Regions from separate parts of the Nonomuraea sp. NPDC049141 genome, predicted to be linked through region 1. Evidence: riboswitches for the same ligand, from Rfam matches in the RefSeq annotation. Region 1 holds a riboswitch; each other region holds the start of a gene.
What was found. A riboswitch is a leader RNA that binds a small molecule or an ion and turns the genes downstream of it on or off. The one in region 1 is predicted to bind S-adenosylmethionine.
Positions count from the first base shown of each region.

Region 2: another riboswitch for S-adenosylmethionine. It lies ahead of thrC (threonine synthase); the one in region 1 lies ahead of AB0B91_RS40520 (GNAT family protein).
Region 3: another riboswitch for S-adenosylmethionine. It lies ahead of AB0B91_RS18465 (aminotransferase class V-fold PLP-dependent enzyme); the one in region 1 lies ahead of AB0B91_RS40520 (GNAT family protein).

Region 1 is NZ_JBEZDR010000016.1:110,685-115,512, forward strand. Features, by position in the region: gene AB0B91_RS40510 (hypothetical protein) at 1-35, opposite strand, end outside; gene AB0B91_RS40515 (hypothetical protein) at 148-1,137, shown strand; SAM riboswitch class I at 1,193-1,281, shown strand; gene AB0B91_RS40520 (GNAT family protein) at 1,289-1,912, shown strand; gene AB0B91_RS40525 (hypothetical protein) at 1,923-2,444, opposite strand; gene AB0B91_RS40530 (WD40 repeat domain-containing serine/threonine protein kinase) at 2,551-4,828, opposite strand, start outside.
Region 2 is NZ_JBEZDR010000032.1:34,865-39,692, forward strand. Features, by position in the region: gene AB0B91_RS57285 (trehalose-6-phosphate synthase) at 1-334, opposite strand, end outside; gene AB0B91_RS57290 (RNA polymerase sigma factor) at 366-920, shown strand; SAM riboswitch class I at 1,000-1,140, shown strand; gene thrC (threonine synthase) at 1,154-2,386, shown strand; gene AB0B91_RS57300 (MoaD/ThiS family protein) at 2,410-2,685, shown strand; gene AB0B91_RS57305 (cold-shock protein) at 2,925-3,125, shown strand; gene groL (chaperonin GroEL) at 3,435-4,828, shown strand, end outside.
Region 3 is NZ_JBEZDR010000005.1:506,572-511,399, reverse strand. Features, by position in the region: gene AB0B91_RS18470 (DoxX family protein) at 1-354, shown strand, start outside; gene AB0B91_RS18465 (aminotransferase class V-fold PLP-dependent enzyme) at 357-1,667, opposite strand; SAM riboswitch class IV at 1,710-1,825, opposite strand; gene AB0B91_RS18460 (TerC family protein) at 1,928-2,653, shown strand; gene AB0B91_RS18455 (cytochrome P450) at 2,663-3,853, shown strand; gene AB0B91_RS18450 (SAM-dependent methyltransferase) at 4,065-4,828, opposite strand, start outside.

The sequences.
Region 1 (4,828 bases):
GGAGAGTTCGCCTTGTGTGCCGCCGGACGCGCCATGTCACCCGCCAACCAGTCACGCCCCCTCTAGAACCTCATGGTGGAGTCTGCGGTAAGTGGGACGGCCCGTAAACACCCGCAGGTAGAAGGCCGTCGCCATGGGCAGGTACGTATGACGATGGACATCAGCGGAGGCGGCTTGTCGAATCCGATTGCATACGAGCAAGGCGGCACTCAATATGGACCCGGAATCCCAATGAGAGCCGGTGCTCAGATGGAAAACCATTCGAAATACCCACGAATCAGACATCCTGTTAAGCGGCGGCGTTGGTGGAATCGGCCCGCCGTGAAATGGGCCGGAACCGCCATTGCCACCCCGGTGCTTGTCGGCGTGCTGATCTGGGCGATACAACAGCCGTTCACCCCGTCGCCCCGCCCGAGCGCCACACCGGAGCCTCGCACGCCCTCACCGACCCCTACACGCCCCGCGGGGCCGCCACTGTCAGTCGATCTCGTCCAAGTGGAACATTCGGACCTGCATAACACCTGGATCTTTCCCGAGGCAGTGACCCTCTCAGGTGATCAACTTGCCCAGATCAATGCCCTGCCGGAATATTCAGATGCACAGCACAGATGGTTTCGGCAACAAGGTGGCGTCGACCCGTACAGCACCGACTTCAAGATCGTCGTTCACGGAAACGCAGATCGGCCCGTGCGCATCGTCGGAATGAAGGCGGTCCCGCGCTGCGGCCCACCGCTCACCGGCACATTGTTCGAGAGCCCGAGCGCGGGCAGCGAGGACAGCATAAAAATCGGCCTCGACCTCGATGAAACCGACCCCCGAGGCAAGACACTGGTCAACGACACAGAATGGGGTGGAGATTACTTCCGCGAGAAGACGATCTCCCTCAAACGCGATGAAGAGATCACTTTTCAAGTGACCGCGGCAACACAGAAGCATTACTGCGAGTTCTCGATCGCGCTCGATGTGCTCAGCAACGGCAAACTGATCAATCAGCGCATCGACGACCACGGCAAGCCGTTCAAAGTCAGCGCCCGCAACACCGACTATGCCTCCTACCAGAAGATGTATATCGGCGGAGTAGCCAACGCCGACGGCGACGGCAAGTGGCGCAGCGTGGATCCGCAGACCTACCAGTAGATCGCGTTGACGTTTGACGTCGCCCTCCACACTGGGGCAGGATCTCTCTCCACCGAGATCATCCAGAGGATCCGAGGGGCCTGGCCCGATGACGGTCCGGCAACCTGCCCGAGGGCAAGGTGCCAACGCCAGGAACGATGAGGAGAGTCCCATGAGCCTCCGGCTCGATGTTCCTGTGCTCCACGGATCGTCCGTTCGGCTGGAGCCGCTGGCGATGAGGCACGCGCCGGATCTGGCGCGGGCGGCAGAGGAGGATCGTTCCTCCTACGGTTTCACCTTGGTTCCCCGGGCCACCGAGATCGAGGATTATCTGGCGGCCCAGTTCGCTCGGGTGGCCGACGGGTTGACGCCGTTCGCGCAGGTTCGGGTGCGGGACGGGATGGCGGTGGGATGCACCGCGTTCTGGGATCCCCGGACCTGGCCGGACCGGCAAGACCTGTGCGCCATCGAGGTCGGTTGGACCTGGCTCGCGGCATCGGCGCAGGGCGCCGGGATCAACCTGGAGGCGAAGCTCCTCCTCTTCACCCATGCGTTCGAGACGCTGGGCGTCACGCGCGTCGACCTCAAGACCGACGCGCGCAACGAGAGGTCACGTCGGGCCATCGAGCGCCTCGGCGCGCGCTTCGAGGGGGTGTTGCGTAGCTGGTCGCCGTCCTGGGCGCCCGGCGAAGCGGGGAAGCTGCGAGACTCGGCCATGTTCTCCGTGGTCGCCGCCGAATGGCCGGCCGTCAAGTCGGCGCTGCACACTCGCCTCACCACCGTGAGCGCCGGGTAGTCCCCGTGCATCACGCGATGATCATCGCTACCAGAACGAGGGCCGACCCACCCATCACCACGGCGTGCCGAATGTTCTGGAGGATGGGCATGACCCAGGTGGGAAACCCGCCCTCGGCAGCCTTGAGCAGGGCCCGCACGTCGATGCGCTGAAGCATCGGGTCACCCTTACGGTCGAAGGCGGCCTTCACCGACTTGGCGGCGGTCAGGTTGCTGTACAGGATGAGGAAGTTGCCGGCGAGAACGATCGGCTGGAAGACCCAGGAAAGGGTCTGCCCCCAGTCGCTCCCGGACAGGTTGAGCACGGCCAGCACCGTCATGACCAGGGCGACCGTCACGGGGACGACCGTTTCGTGGCCACTGGCGTCGAAGCTGAGCTTGTTCTCCTCCAGGACGGAGCTGGGCACTCCCTGACGGGTCAGTTCCGCCTCCGCGTTCGCTTTCGCACTGCCCCCGTAGCGGTGGCGCACCAGCGGGATGCTCAGGAAGGCAAGCGCGATGAGCAGTTGCAGTGCCGCGGCGAATGTGATCATGGTGGGTGTTCTCCTCGTCCCGGTGTTCCGTTCTCGATGAAGACGACGATGCCCACCACCACTGAGACCGGGCTGACCGCGCGCTGTCACGAGCCGGCAGCGACTGTCAGCCTGGACGGGTGACAACCGTCAGGGCCGACTTCGGGCAGATCTCCCGGTACGCGACGTCGCCCAGGTAGTGGCTCCACTCCGCTTCGGTGAGCCGGCGGCCCGCGCGCCCGCACACCAGCGCGGCGACCCGTTCGGCTCCGACGGGGATCTCCAGGATGTCGCCGTCGGCCGAGTAGTACAGCGTGCCGCCGTCGGCACTGAAGGTCAGCGAGTCGACATTCTGGATCGTCGCGGGGTCGAAGTCGCCGCCGAGCCGCCGCCTGTTGACGGGGTCCCAGAGCTGGAGTACGCCACCGCTGGCCGCCGCGAGCACGTCCCCGCTCGGTGAGAAGGCCAGGACGCTCGCGGGACCCGCCGCTTTCGGCAGCATGGGACGCAATGCCGTCGGCCCGGAGGGATCCCAGAGCGAGACGCGTCCCGTCTCGTCGTAGGCGATGGCCATGAGACCACGGCTGCTCAGGGCGACACCGTCCCCGCCGGAGGTGGACGTGTCATAGCCCTCCCCGACCAGCTTGCCGGTAGCCACGTCCATGAACCTGCCGGAGCCGGTGGCGAGCCTCTTGCCGTCGGGCAGGTACGGGCCGCCGTCGCTGGTGGTGGGGCTGTCGTGCAGAACCCGGCCGGTGGCCGCGTCGAGCACGGTGAGCCAGTACTTCAGGGTCTGCCCGTCCGGGCCGAGGACGAGCGCGATCGTCCTGCCGTCGGGGCTGAAGACGGCCCGCAACGGTGGGAATCCGTCGACGGCGTGCCGAGAGCGGATCGACCAGATCCGTTTGCGGGTACCGACGTCGACCAGCTCGATCCGGCCGGACTCCGGCGCGATGAGCAGCCGTCTGCCCAGCTCGTCGAACTGCAGCACGGCCAGCATGTCCGGGTCGGCTGGAAAGCGGGCGACCTCCTTGCGCTCGCGCATGTTCCAGAGCCGGACGTACTTGCTGTCAAGGCCGCGGATCGCGGCCCACCTGCCGCCGGGACTGACGATGGCGTCGTCGCCCCCCGTCCTGATCGAGGCGGCGCGCGTGGACAGGTCGACGCTGATCACCGCGTCGTCCATCAGATAGCGCAGGGTCGAGCCGTCGAAACCGACATCGGACAGGTCGCCCTCGGACTGGTACGTGAGCAGCTCAAGGTCGTGGTCGGCGACCTTCCACACCTGGAGCTTGCGTACGTTGAACGCGGCGAGGTAGCGACCGTCGGGGCTGAAACGGAGCCGCGGGAAGTGGCCGACGCAGACGTCACAGGTCCAGACGTCCTTGTTACGACGGCGTCCGGTGGAGGTGTCCAAGAGCACCACCTCGCTGCCCGCGCAGGCCAGGGTGGCGCCGTCGGACGAGAACGCGGCGACCGAGTGCGTCCGGTGGCTGCAGCCCGCGTAGCGATGCTCGGGGGTCCAGCCGGGCAGAGCGTGTTCGGCGAAGCTCTCGCCGGTGAGCAGCAGGTGCTTGCCCGTCGGGTCGATCAGCGGACCCCACCCGTGCAAGGCGGCGATCCTGCCGAACTTCCTGCCGGTGCGCAGGTCCACCAGGTGGTCGAGGTCGTTGTCGTAACTGACCGCGAGGGTTGCCTCGTCCTCGCCGATCGTGACGCCGATCAGCATGCCGCCGGCCGGAAAGAGCTCCTTGAGCAGCCGCTTGCCGGTGGCGAGGTCCCAGACGCCGAGCTCTTCGTGAGTGTAGATCGCCACCAGCCGTCCGGTCCTGCTCAGCACCGGAGCATTGAGCTCCGAGCTGTCTCTCAGCCCCAGCCCCCGCCAGCCGCCCGTCCGCTTGTGCGTGCGGACGTCGTACACGTTGACGCCGCTGTCGCTGACGCTGACCAGCGTCCGGCCATCGCCGCTGAGCGTCCGCCTGGCCACCCCCTTGACCTGGGGGTCGTGGAATGCGGCCGTTTCCTGCTGCTGTAGCGAGGCCATCACCGCTGAGCGGGCCTCGACCTGCGGGGAGACGCGCCAGGCCGCCACGCTGAGCAGCATCGCCAGAACCGGGTCAGTGGTACGCAGCCGGTCCGCCTCAGCCGCCACCTGCTTGGCGGTGACCACGTCGCGCTGACCGGCCGCCTGCTGTCGCTGCCACAGCGCCAGCCCGCTCGCCACCAGCGACACCGCCAGCAAGGCCGCCAGCGCCGTGGTGGTCAGGGCCCGGCGCCTGGCGCGCTTCCTGGTCAGCGCGGTGCCCGCCTGGAGGAAGTCGCGCTCGCGGGGAGTGAGCGTCACGTGGCGGCGGCCGGTGGCCGCCCAGCTCAGTGCCTGTTCCAGGCGGCTGCCCTGGAGCAGG
Region 2 (4,828 bases), on a different contig from region 1:
TGGGGATGTCGTAGAGCAGGTGGTTGACGAACCACAGGGTGGAGTTGGCCACGGCGTTGTAGGCGCGGTGGAAGGTGGCCGGCGGGATGTCCAGCATCCGCAGCGCGCCCGTGTCGTAGCCGGCCTGGTCGAGCCGGCCGCCGGGCGCCTGGCGTACGGCGCCCCGGTCGCCGTCGGACAGGGCGGCGCAGATCCACAGCACGCCGTCGTCCTTCATGACCCCGGAGAGCCCGGACACCAGCCCGCCACCACCGCGCTTCATGGTCAGCACACCGTCGTCGGAGACGGTGAACGAGACGGGTCCTCTGTTAGAGGCGACAAGGACGCTGTTCATTAAAGTTCCCTCCGACCATAGGATCCCAGCTATGGCGCTTGATGAGCTAACCGAGGAACTGGCCCGCTCCGCCGCTGCCGGAGATCATCGCGCACTCGGTGAGCTCCTGAAGCGGATCGAGCCGGACGTGATGCGGCACTGCGCCCGAATCCTCCCCTACCACCAGGATGCGGAGGAGGCGTCGCAGGACACCCTGCTCGCCGTTGCGCGCAACATCGGGCGCTTCGAGGGACGGGCCAGGTTCAGCACCTGGCTGCACATCGTGACGGCCAACTGCGCGCGTACGACGTACCGCACGCTGAAGCGCCGCTCGGCCGAGCAGACCTCCGACGAGTTGCCCATGCAGAAGCCCGACGCGCGGCGGGTCAGTGTGATCGCCGGGTCGCGGCTCGACCTGCTCGACGCGATGGAGGCACTGGAGGCCGACAAGCCCGACCTGGCCCAGGCGCTGGTGCTGCGTGACATCGTGCAGCTCGACTACAACGAGGTCGCCGAGCAGCTCGGCATCCCGCTCGGCACCGCCAAGTCACGCATCCACCAGGCGCGCAAGTATGTTCAGGGAGTGCTGGGCGACGACTATCGCTGAGATCGTACGTCTCGCTTCCTGAGACGGACGGTCGCTTGACGGGCCTGGCCAGGTACAGTCAGAGCAAACAACTGAATATTGCTCATCCAGAGGGGTGGAGGGACCGGCCCTGCGAAGCCCCGGCAACCCTCCCGGATTCAGACTCGCGACCTGGCGAGGCCGACCGGGACAGGTGCCAATTCCGGTCTGCGGTCAAGGTGGCCGCAGGCGAAGATGAGGGAAGGCCTCGCTTCATGTCGCACGATTTCGGACCCGCCGTAGCCCTCTCCTGCCGCGAGTGCGGCGCCCGCTACGACCTCGGCCCAAGTTTCGCCTGTCTGGAGTGTTTCGGGCCGCTCGAAGCGGCCTACTCCTTCGGTGACGTCACCCGGAAGGACATCGAGTCCGGCCCCGCCAACATCTGGCGCTACCGCTCACTCCTCCCCGTCCCCGTGGACGTCGCCACCAAGCCGAACATGAACCCCGGCTGGACCAAGCTCGTCAAGGCCGGCAATCTCGGCCGGGCGCTGGGCATCAAGTCCCTGTACGTCAAGGACGACTCGGGCAACCCCACCCACTCCTTCAAGGACCGGGTGGTGGCCATCGCCGTCGAGGCGGCCCGTAACTTCGGCTTCCACACCCTGTCGTGCTCCTCCACCGGCAACCTCGCGGGCGCGGTCACGGCCGCCGCCGCCAGGGCCGGGCTCGACGCCTGCGTGTTCATCCCCGCCGGGCTGGAGCAGGCCAAGATCGCCATGGCCCGGGTGTTCGGCGGCAAGCTGGTCGCCATCGACGGCTCCTACGACGAGGTCAACCGGTTCTGCTCCGAGCTCATCGGCGACCCGCTGGGCGACAAGTGGGGCTTCGTCAACGTCAACCTGCGGCCCTACTACGCCGAGGGCTCCAAGACGCTCGCCTACGAGATCGCCGAGCAGCTCGGCTGGCGCCTGCCCGAGCAGATCATCATCCCGGTGGCCTCCGGCTCCCAGCTCACGAAGATCGACAAGGGCTTCAAGGAGCTGGTCGCACTCGGCCTGGTCGAGGACACCCCGTACAAGATCTTCGCCGCGCAGGCCAACGGCTGCTCGCCCGTGTCGACCGCCTACAAGGCCGGCCTCGACGTGGTCCAGCCGGTCAAGCCCGACACCATCGCCAAGTCGCTGGCCATCGGCAACCCCGCCGACGGCCCGTACGTGCTCGACATCGCCCGCCGCACGGGCGGGTCGGTGGAGGACGTCACGGACCCCGAGATCGTCGCCGCCATCAAGCTGCTGGCCTCGACGGAGGGCATCTTCGCCGAGACGGCCGGTGGCGTCACCGTGGGAGTGCTGAAGAAGCTCGTCGAGACCGGGCAGCTCGACCCGGAGGCGGAGACCGTGGTGCTCAACACCGGCGACGGGCTCAAGACGCTCGACGCCGTCGCCGACGACGCCGAGCCCACGGCAGTGATCCGGCCCTCTCTCGACGCGTTCCGCGCGGCTGTCTGACAACCAGGAAAGGCGAGTTAATCATGAGCGTTTCTGTGCGGATTCCCACCATTCTGCGCACCTACACCGGGGGTAACGCGGAGGTGAGCGGGGAGGGTGCGACTCTCCGCGACGTGCTGGCGAAGCTCGACTCCGACTACCCGGGGATCGGCGCGAGAATTCTGGATGAATCGGGCAAGATTCGTCGTTTTGTCAACGTTTACGTTGGCGAAGAGGATGTCCGTTTTGCCGATGGTCTTGACACGGCAGCCCCCGAAGGCACGCAGATCTCCATCATCCCGGCGGTCGCCGGAGGGTGACCACTCGCTCACGTCAGAAGGCGCTCCCATCTGGGGCGCCTTCTGTTTTTTCCGACAATTCAATGTTGAACTACTCACTCACGGATGAAATGCGTAATTTGTAGATTGACTCTGTTGCCAAACGCTGTGCCACAGGTATGGTCGAGGGCGATCGCCTGGTGATATCTCCATAAGTCGGGCGATTGAGGGTCTCGCGTTGGAATGGGCGGGATCTATGAGCCCAGTAAGAGGAGTCGGAAGTGGCGCAGGGCACCGTCAAGTGGTTCAACGCGGACAAGGGCTACGGCTTCATCGCGGTAGACGGTGGTAAAGATGTATTCGTCCATTACTCAGCGATCATGATGGACGGCTATCGCTCCCTCGAACAAGGCCAGCGCGTCGAGTTCGAGATCACCCAGGGCCAGAAGGGCCCCCAAGCGGAGGCCGTGCGAGCGGTCTGAATCACGAAGTTGGCAAGTACCGGCAGGTCGCACGGCTCCGCAGTCCGGGCGAAACCGCCACTCCTGCTTCGTCGACTCGGTTGCGGCGGGTCCATGACGGGCCCGCCGTACTGACTGACCTGGGCATGCTGGTGTCTCGGCTTGCACTCGGCAGGGTAGAGTGCTAAACAGTTCGTTGGCACTCTCTGTTCGAGAGTGCCAGCACTGGATCGGGACGATGGGGTCTGCCGAACGGAGATGCAGGCCCATGCCGTCGCGGGCGTCGGCTCGGTCCATTGAAGCCACCCTGCATCTGGGAGGTCTAGCCTTATGGCAGCCAAGATGATCGCGTTTGACGAGGACGCCCGGCGCGGTCTCGAGCGCGGCATGAACCAGCTAGCCGACGCCGTCAAGGTGACCTTGGGCCCCAAGGGCCGCAACGTCGTGCTGGAGAAGAAGTGGGGCGCTCCCACGATCACCAACGATGGCGTGTCCATCGCCAAGGAGATCGAGCTCGAGGACCCGTGGGAGAAGATCGGCGCAGAGCTGGTCAAGGAAGTCGCCAAGAAGACGGACGACGTCGCGGGTGACGGCACCACGACCGCCACGGTGCTGGCCCAGGCGCTGGTGCGCGAGGGTCTGCGCAACGTCGCCGCCGGCGCCAACCCGATGTCGCTGAAGAAGGGCATCGAGTCGGCGGTCGAGCGGGTCAGCGAGGAGCTGTCCAAGCTGGCCAAGGACGTGGAGACCAAGGAGCAGATCGCTTCGACCGCCTCCATCTCCGCCGCCGACCCCGAGATCGGCGCGCTCATCGCCGAGGCGATGGACAAGGTCGGCAAGGAAGGCGTCATCACCGTCGAGGAGAGCAACACCTTCGGCCTCGAGCTCGAGCTCACCGAGGGCATGCGCTTCGACAAGGGCATGACGTCGATGTACTTCGTCACGGACTCCGACCGCATGGAGGCCGTGCTCGAGGACCCCTACATCCTGATCGTCAACTCCAAGGTCTCGGCCAACAAGGACCTGCTGCCGCTGCTCGACAAGGTCGTGCAGTCGGGCAAGCCGCTGCTGATCATCGCCGAGGACGTCGAGGGTGAGGCCCTGGCGACCCTGGTGGTCAACAAGATCCGCGGCCTGTTCCGCTCCGTGGCCGTCAAGGCCCCGGGCTTCGGCGACCGCCGCAAGGCGATGCTGGGCGACATCGCGATCCTGGCCGGTGGCCAGGTCATCGCCGAGGAGGTCGGTCTCAAGCTCGAGAACGCCACTCTCGACCTGCTCGGCCGCGCTCGCAAGGTCGTCGTGACCAAGGACGAGACCACCATCGTCGACGGTGCCGGTGACCCCGACGCGATCGCCGGCCGGGTCAACGAGATCCGCGCCGAGATCGACCGGACCGACTCCGACTACGACCGCGAGAAGCTCCAGGAGCGGCTGGCCAAGCTGGCCGGCGGCGTGGCCGTCATCAAGGCCGGTGCCGCGACCGAGGTCGAGCTGAAGGAGCGCAAGCACCGCATCGAGGACGCCGTTCGCAACGCGAAGGCGGCCGTCGAGGAGGGCATCGTCCCCGGCGGTGGCGTGGCGCTGCTGCAGGCGGGCGCCAAGGCGTTCGACAAGCTCGAGCTCACCGGCGACGAGGCCACCGGTGCCGCGATCGTCCGCAAGGCGCTCGAGGAGCCGCTGAAGCAGATCGCCGTCAACGCCGGCCTCGAGGGCGGCGTCGTGGT
Region 3 (4,828 bases), on a different contig from region 1:
CTGGCGGCCCTCGGGCTGCTGATCGACATGCTGGGCGCGATCATGTTCGTCCACGGTGGGCACGGCGTCATGGTGCAGAACGGCGGCTGGGAGCTCGCCGGTTCGCTGGGCGTGGTCTGCCTGCTGCTCGTGGCGCTGGGCGGTGGCCGGATCGGGATCGACGGCATCCTGCACAGTACGTACCGGCGGCGCGCCGAGCGCCGCGCGGCCGAGCAGGATCTCGCCGGTCACGCCCCGGCCACCTCCATCAGACCGGAGGCGGACACCACCAGACCCATGTCCACGCGCCCCACCGGGTACTTCGATGAGACCGTCGCCGACGAGCCATCGCGCAGACGCCCACCGCCCGGCTGACCTCAGCGGGCGGCGAGGTCCCGGAGTGCGTCGACGAGGCGGTCCACGTGCTCCTCCGTGGTGCCGATGCCGATCGAGGCACGCACCGCGGAGGCCGTGTCGTCCTCGCAGCCGCCGTCCGCGGTGCCGAGCAGGTGCCGGACGAAGGGGTGCGCGCAGAACTTGCCGTCACGCACGCCGATGCCGTACTCGCCGGACAGCACCTCGGCCACCTCGCGCGCCGAGTGCCCGTCCACGACGAACGAGACGATGCCCACGCGCGGCTGGTCCGGCCCCCACAGCGACAGCTCGCGCACGCCCTCGATCGTGGCCAGCCCGGACCGGAGCCGGGCGATCAGCCGCTCCTCCTCGCGCACCAGCTCGGTCCAGCCGGTCGCGCTGAGCGCGTCACAGGCGGCGGCCAAGGCGATGGCACCCAGCACGTTAGGGGTGCCCGCCTCGTGCCGCGGCTCGGCATCGTCATGCCACTCGATACCTTCCTGGACGTCACCTTCCTGGACGTCAGCGGCGACCGAACGCACCGCGCCACCGCCCTTCAGGTACGGCTCGCCGGACGAGAGCCAGTCACGGCGGCCGACCAGCACCCCGGCGCCGAAGGGGGCGTAGAGCTTGTGGCCGGAGAAGGCGACGTAGTCGAGGTCGAGCGCGGTCAGGTTGAGCCGCCGGTGCGGCACCAGCTGGGCGGCGTCCACCAGGATCCGGGCCCCGTGGCGGTGCGCGATGTGCGCCAGGGCGGCGATCGGCCAGAGCTCGCCGGTGACGTTCGAGGCTGCGGTGACGACCAGCAGCTTGGGGCCGTCGATCCCGGCCAGCGCCTCGTCGGCCACGCGGACCGCCTCACCGGGGAAGGCGGGCGGCGCCAGCCGTACGGACCGCTTCCAGGGCAGGAGCGAGGCGTGGTGCTCGGTGTCGAAGACGACCGCGGTCGTGCCCTCGGGCAGGCAGCGGGCCAGCAGGTTCGTGGCGTCGGTGGTGTTGCGGGTGAAGATCACGGCATCGTCGGGGCGGGCGCCGACGAAGGCCCTGACCGTGTGGCGGGCCTGCTCGTAGCGGGCCGTGGTGAGCTGGGAGGCGTACCCCGCGCCGCGGTGCACGCTGGAGTAGGCCGGGAGCGCGGCGGTGACGGCGGCGCTGACCGGCTCCAGACAGGGGGCGCTCGCCGCGTAGTCGAGGTTCGCGTACGTCACGAGCCGGCCGCCCTTGACCGGGACCTCCAGATCCGTGCCGAGCACGGCGGGGATCGGACGGCTGTGCCCGACCGGCGTCTCGGTGGCCTGGGCGGGCAGGGAGCTGAAAATCGTCAAAGTGGACATGGCGCACCTCCTGGGGACATCGGACCCCTGGAGCACCCAGCAAGCCCGCGCTTGCCCGCCACACCTCGTGACGGACCAGGTCTTCACCCGGGGCACCCCGCCGCGGACGCGAGGGTTGCCGGCCAGCAAGCCGGGGCTGTGCGCTGGCACTCATGACCTACACCCCGCACTATAACCGACACTCGGCCATCAATCACAACGGTGAACTTCTGCGGCCCTTGCCTCGTTGGAACCTGAAACCCCTGCCGTGAGGAGTACTAATGCTGGACTGGGTGACCGACCCTCAGATCTGGATCGGGTTTTTCACCCTGGTCGCGCTGGAGATCGTGCTCGGTATCGACAACATCATCTTCATCTCCATCCTGGCCGGGAAGCTGCCGCCGGAGCAGCGTGACAGGGCCCGCGTCATGGGTCTGGGCGCGGCTCTGATCAGCCGGTTGCTCCTGCTGCTCGCGTTGTCGTGGGTGGTGCGGCTGACCGCGCCGCTGTTCGAGGTCTTCGGCCACGAGATATCGGGGCGCGACCTGATCCTGCTGCTGGGCGGTCTGTTCCTGCTGGCCAAGAGCGTCACCGAGATCGGGCACAGCATGGAGCTGAAGGAGGAGGACGGCAAGACGCGGGCCGTCACGTCGTTCGCCTCGGTGATCGCGCAGATCATGGTGCTGGACGTGGTGTTCTCGCTCGACTCGGTGATCACCGCCGTGGGCATGGTGGACGAGCTCGGCGTGATGATCGCCGCGGTGATCGTGGCGGTGCTGGTCATGCTGTTCGCATCGGGGCCGATCAGCAGGTTCGTGGACAAGCATCCGAGCATCAAGATGCTGGCTCTGGCGTTCCTGGTGCTGATCGGGGTGGTGCTCATCGCCGAGGGGCTCGGCCAGCACATCTCGAAGGGCTACATCTACTTCGCGATGGCATTCTCGGTCATCGTGGAGCTGCTCAACATCCGGATGCGCAGCAGGCATGCCAAGCAAGCATCCTCATAAGATGAAATAGTGCGCTTCGACCCCTGGAATCCGGATTTTGTCGCCTATCCGTACGGCGCCTACGCGGCGCTGAGGCATGACGCGCCCGTCAGCTACTTCGAGCCGACGGGTCAGTGGCTGGTCTCCCGGCACGCGGACGTGAACGCGCTGCTCAGAGACCGTCGCCTGGGCCGCTCCTACCTGCACGTGGCCACGCACGAGGAGTTCGGCCGACCGGCCGAGCCGGAGTTCCAGGAGCCGTTCTGGCGGGTGACCAGGGCGGGCATGCTCGACGTCGAGCCGCCGGTGCACACCAGGCTGCGCCGGCTGGTCTCCAAGGCGTTCACGCCGCGCATGGTCGAGTCGCTGCGTCCCCGGGTCAGGTCGATCGCGGAGGGGCTGGTCGCCGCGTACGTCGAGAAGGGCGGCGGCGACCTGATCGCCGAGGTGGCCGAGCCGCTGCCGGTGACCGTCATCGCGGAGATGCTCGGCGTGCCCGAGGCGGACCGGCACCTGCTGCGCCCCTGGTCGGCCGACATCTGCCGCATGTACGAGCTGAACCCGAGCCTGGAGTCGCAGCACCTGGCCGCCAAGGCGGCGTCGGAGTTCGCCGGCTACCTCGCGGACCTGGCGCGCGAGCGCGCCGTGCGACCGGGCGACGACCTGATCAGCGCGCTCGCGGCGATCGACGAGCTCACCGAGGACGAGCTGGTCGGCACGTGTGTGCTGCTGCTCAACGCCGGCCACGAGGCGACCGTGAACGTGACCGGCAACGGCTGGTGGTCCCTGTTCCGCAACCCCGCCGAGCTGGCCCGGCTGCGCGCGGACCGGAGCCTGCTGCCCACGGCCGTCGAGGAGCTGATGCGCTGGGACACCCCGCTGCAGATGTTCGAGCGGTGGGTGCTGGAGGACATCGAGGTGCACGGGGTCGAGATCCCGCGCGGGGCCGAGGTGGCGCTGCTGTTCGGCTCGGCCAACCGGGACGAGACGGTGTTCGACGACCCGGACCGGCTCGACGTCGGGCGGCCGGACAACCCGCACATCTCCTTCGGGGCCGGGATCCACTTCTGCCTCGGCGCGCCATTGGCCCGCCTGGAGCTGATCGAGTCGTTCGGCGCCCTGCTGGAGCGGGCGCCGAAGCTGGAGCTCGTCACCGAGCCGGAGTGGAAGCCCGGCTACGTCATCCGCGGCCTGCAGTCCCTCGACCTCACAACCGGCTAGCCGCGCTTTCGCACAGACCGCTCCGTTTCCGACCCCGCGAACAACCGCCCCCCACTCCCCAGGCGAAAGTATGGCGAAAGGACCCCAGCCGCCCCGCTCCTCAGGCCGAAGCACGGCGGAAGGACCCCAGCCGCCCCCGCTCCCCAGAAGGACCCCAGCCGAAGTACTGCGGGAACAAGGGGTAGTCGTGATGACGCGCCGAATACCAGGGTCAGCGGTCCTGGGTGAGCCAGCCGAAGCCGCCGAGACCCTTCGCGTCGATCAGCTCCCCCTCCTCCGAGGCACGGGCCAGAGCCCGCAGATAGCCCGGCGGATCGAGGTGGGCGAGGTCGATGGGCGGACGCGTGCCGGTGACCCCCAGAGCCTTTAGCGCATCCCGCTGTGTGGACAAGCCTGTGGATATCGCACCGGCCCGCCGACCGGCCTCGGCGCACGCGTCGAGCGCCACGTGCGCGGTGATGTCGCAGGTCCCGTCGGGTATGGGCGCCACGACCGCACCGTCGCGGTACCCGGTGAGCGTGCCGTGACAGGGACGGTTATCCACAGGGTGTGCATAATCAATGGCCACCGCGCGCCCCCTGCTGAGCCGGGTCAGCACCGCCGCCCAGGCGGCGTCCCGAGGGCACCCGATCTCCCCGCGCGAACCGATGCGGCCCAGCGGCCACCACCGGTCGAGCCAGGCGCGGCCGATGCCGGGCACCGGGTCGCCCAGCCGTTCCTCACCTGTCTCGGTCTCGACCAGAACCAGCCGCGGCCCGTCGGCCGTCTGCTCGGCCACGTCGAGCGGGATGTTGTCCAGCCACTCGTTGGCGATCGCCAGCCCGGTGATGCCGTACGGGATCCGGGATCGCCAGGCGATGCTCTCCGGCAGGCCGTCGGGCCGGGGCGAGAGGTCGACGGCGGTGATGTTGAGCCGGGCGCGCAGTGCGGGGTCGGCGGCGTCGAGCACGCGGGCGACCAGAACGCCCTCTCCCG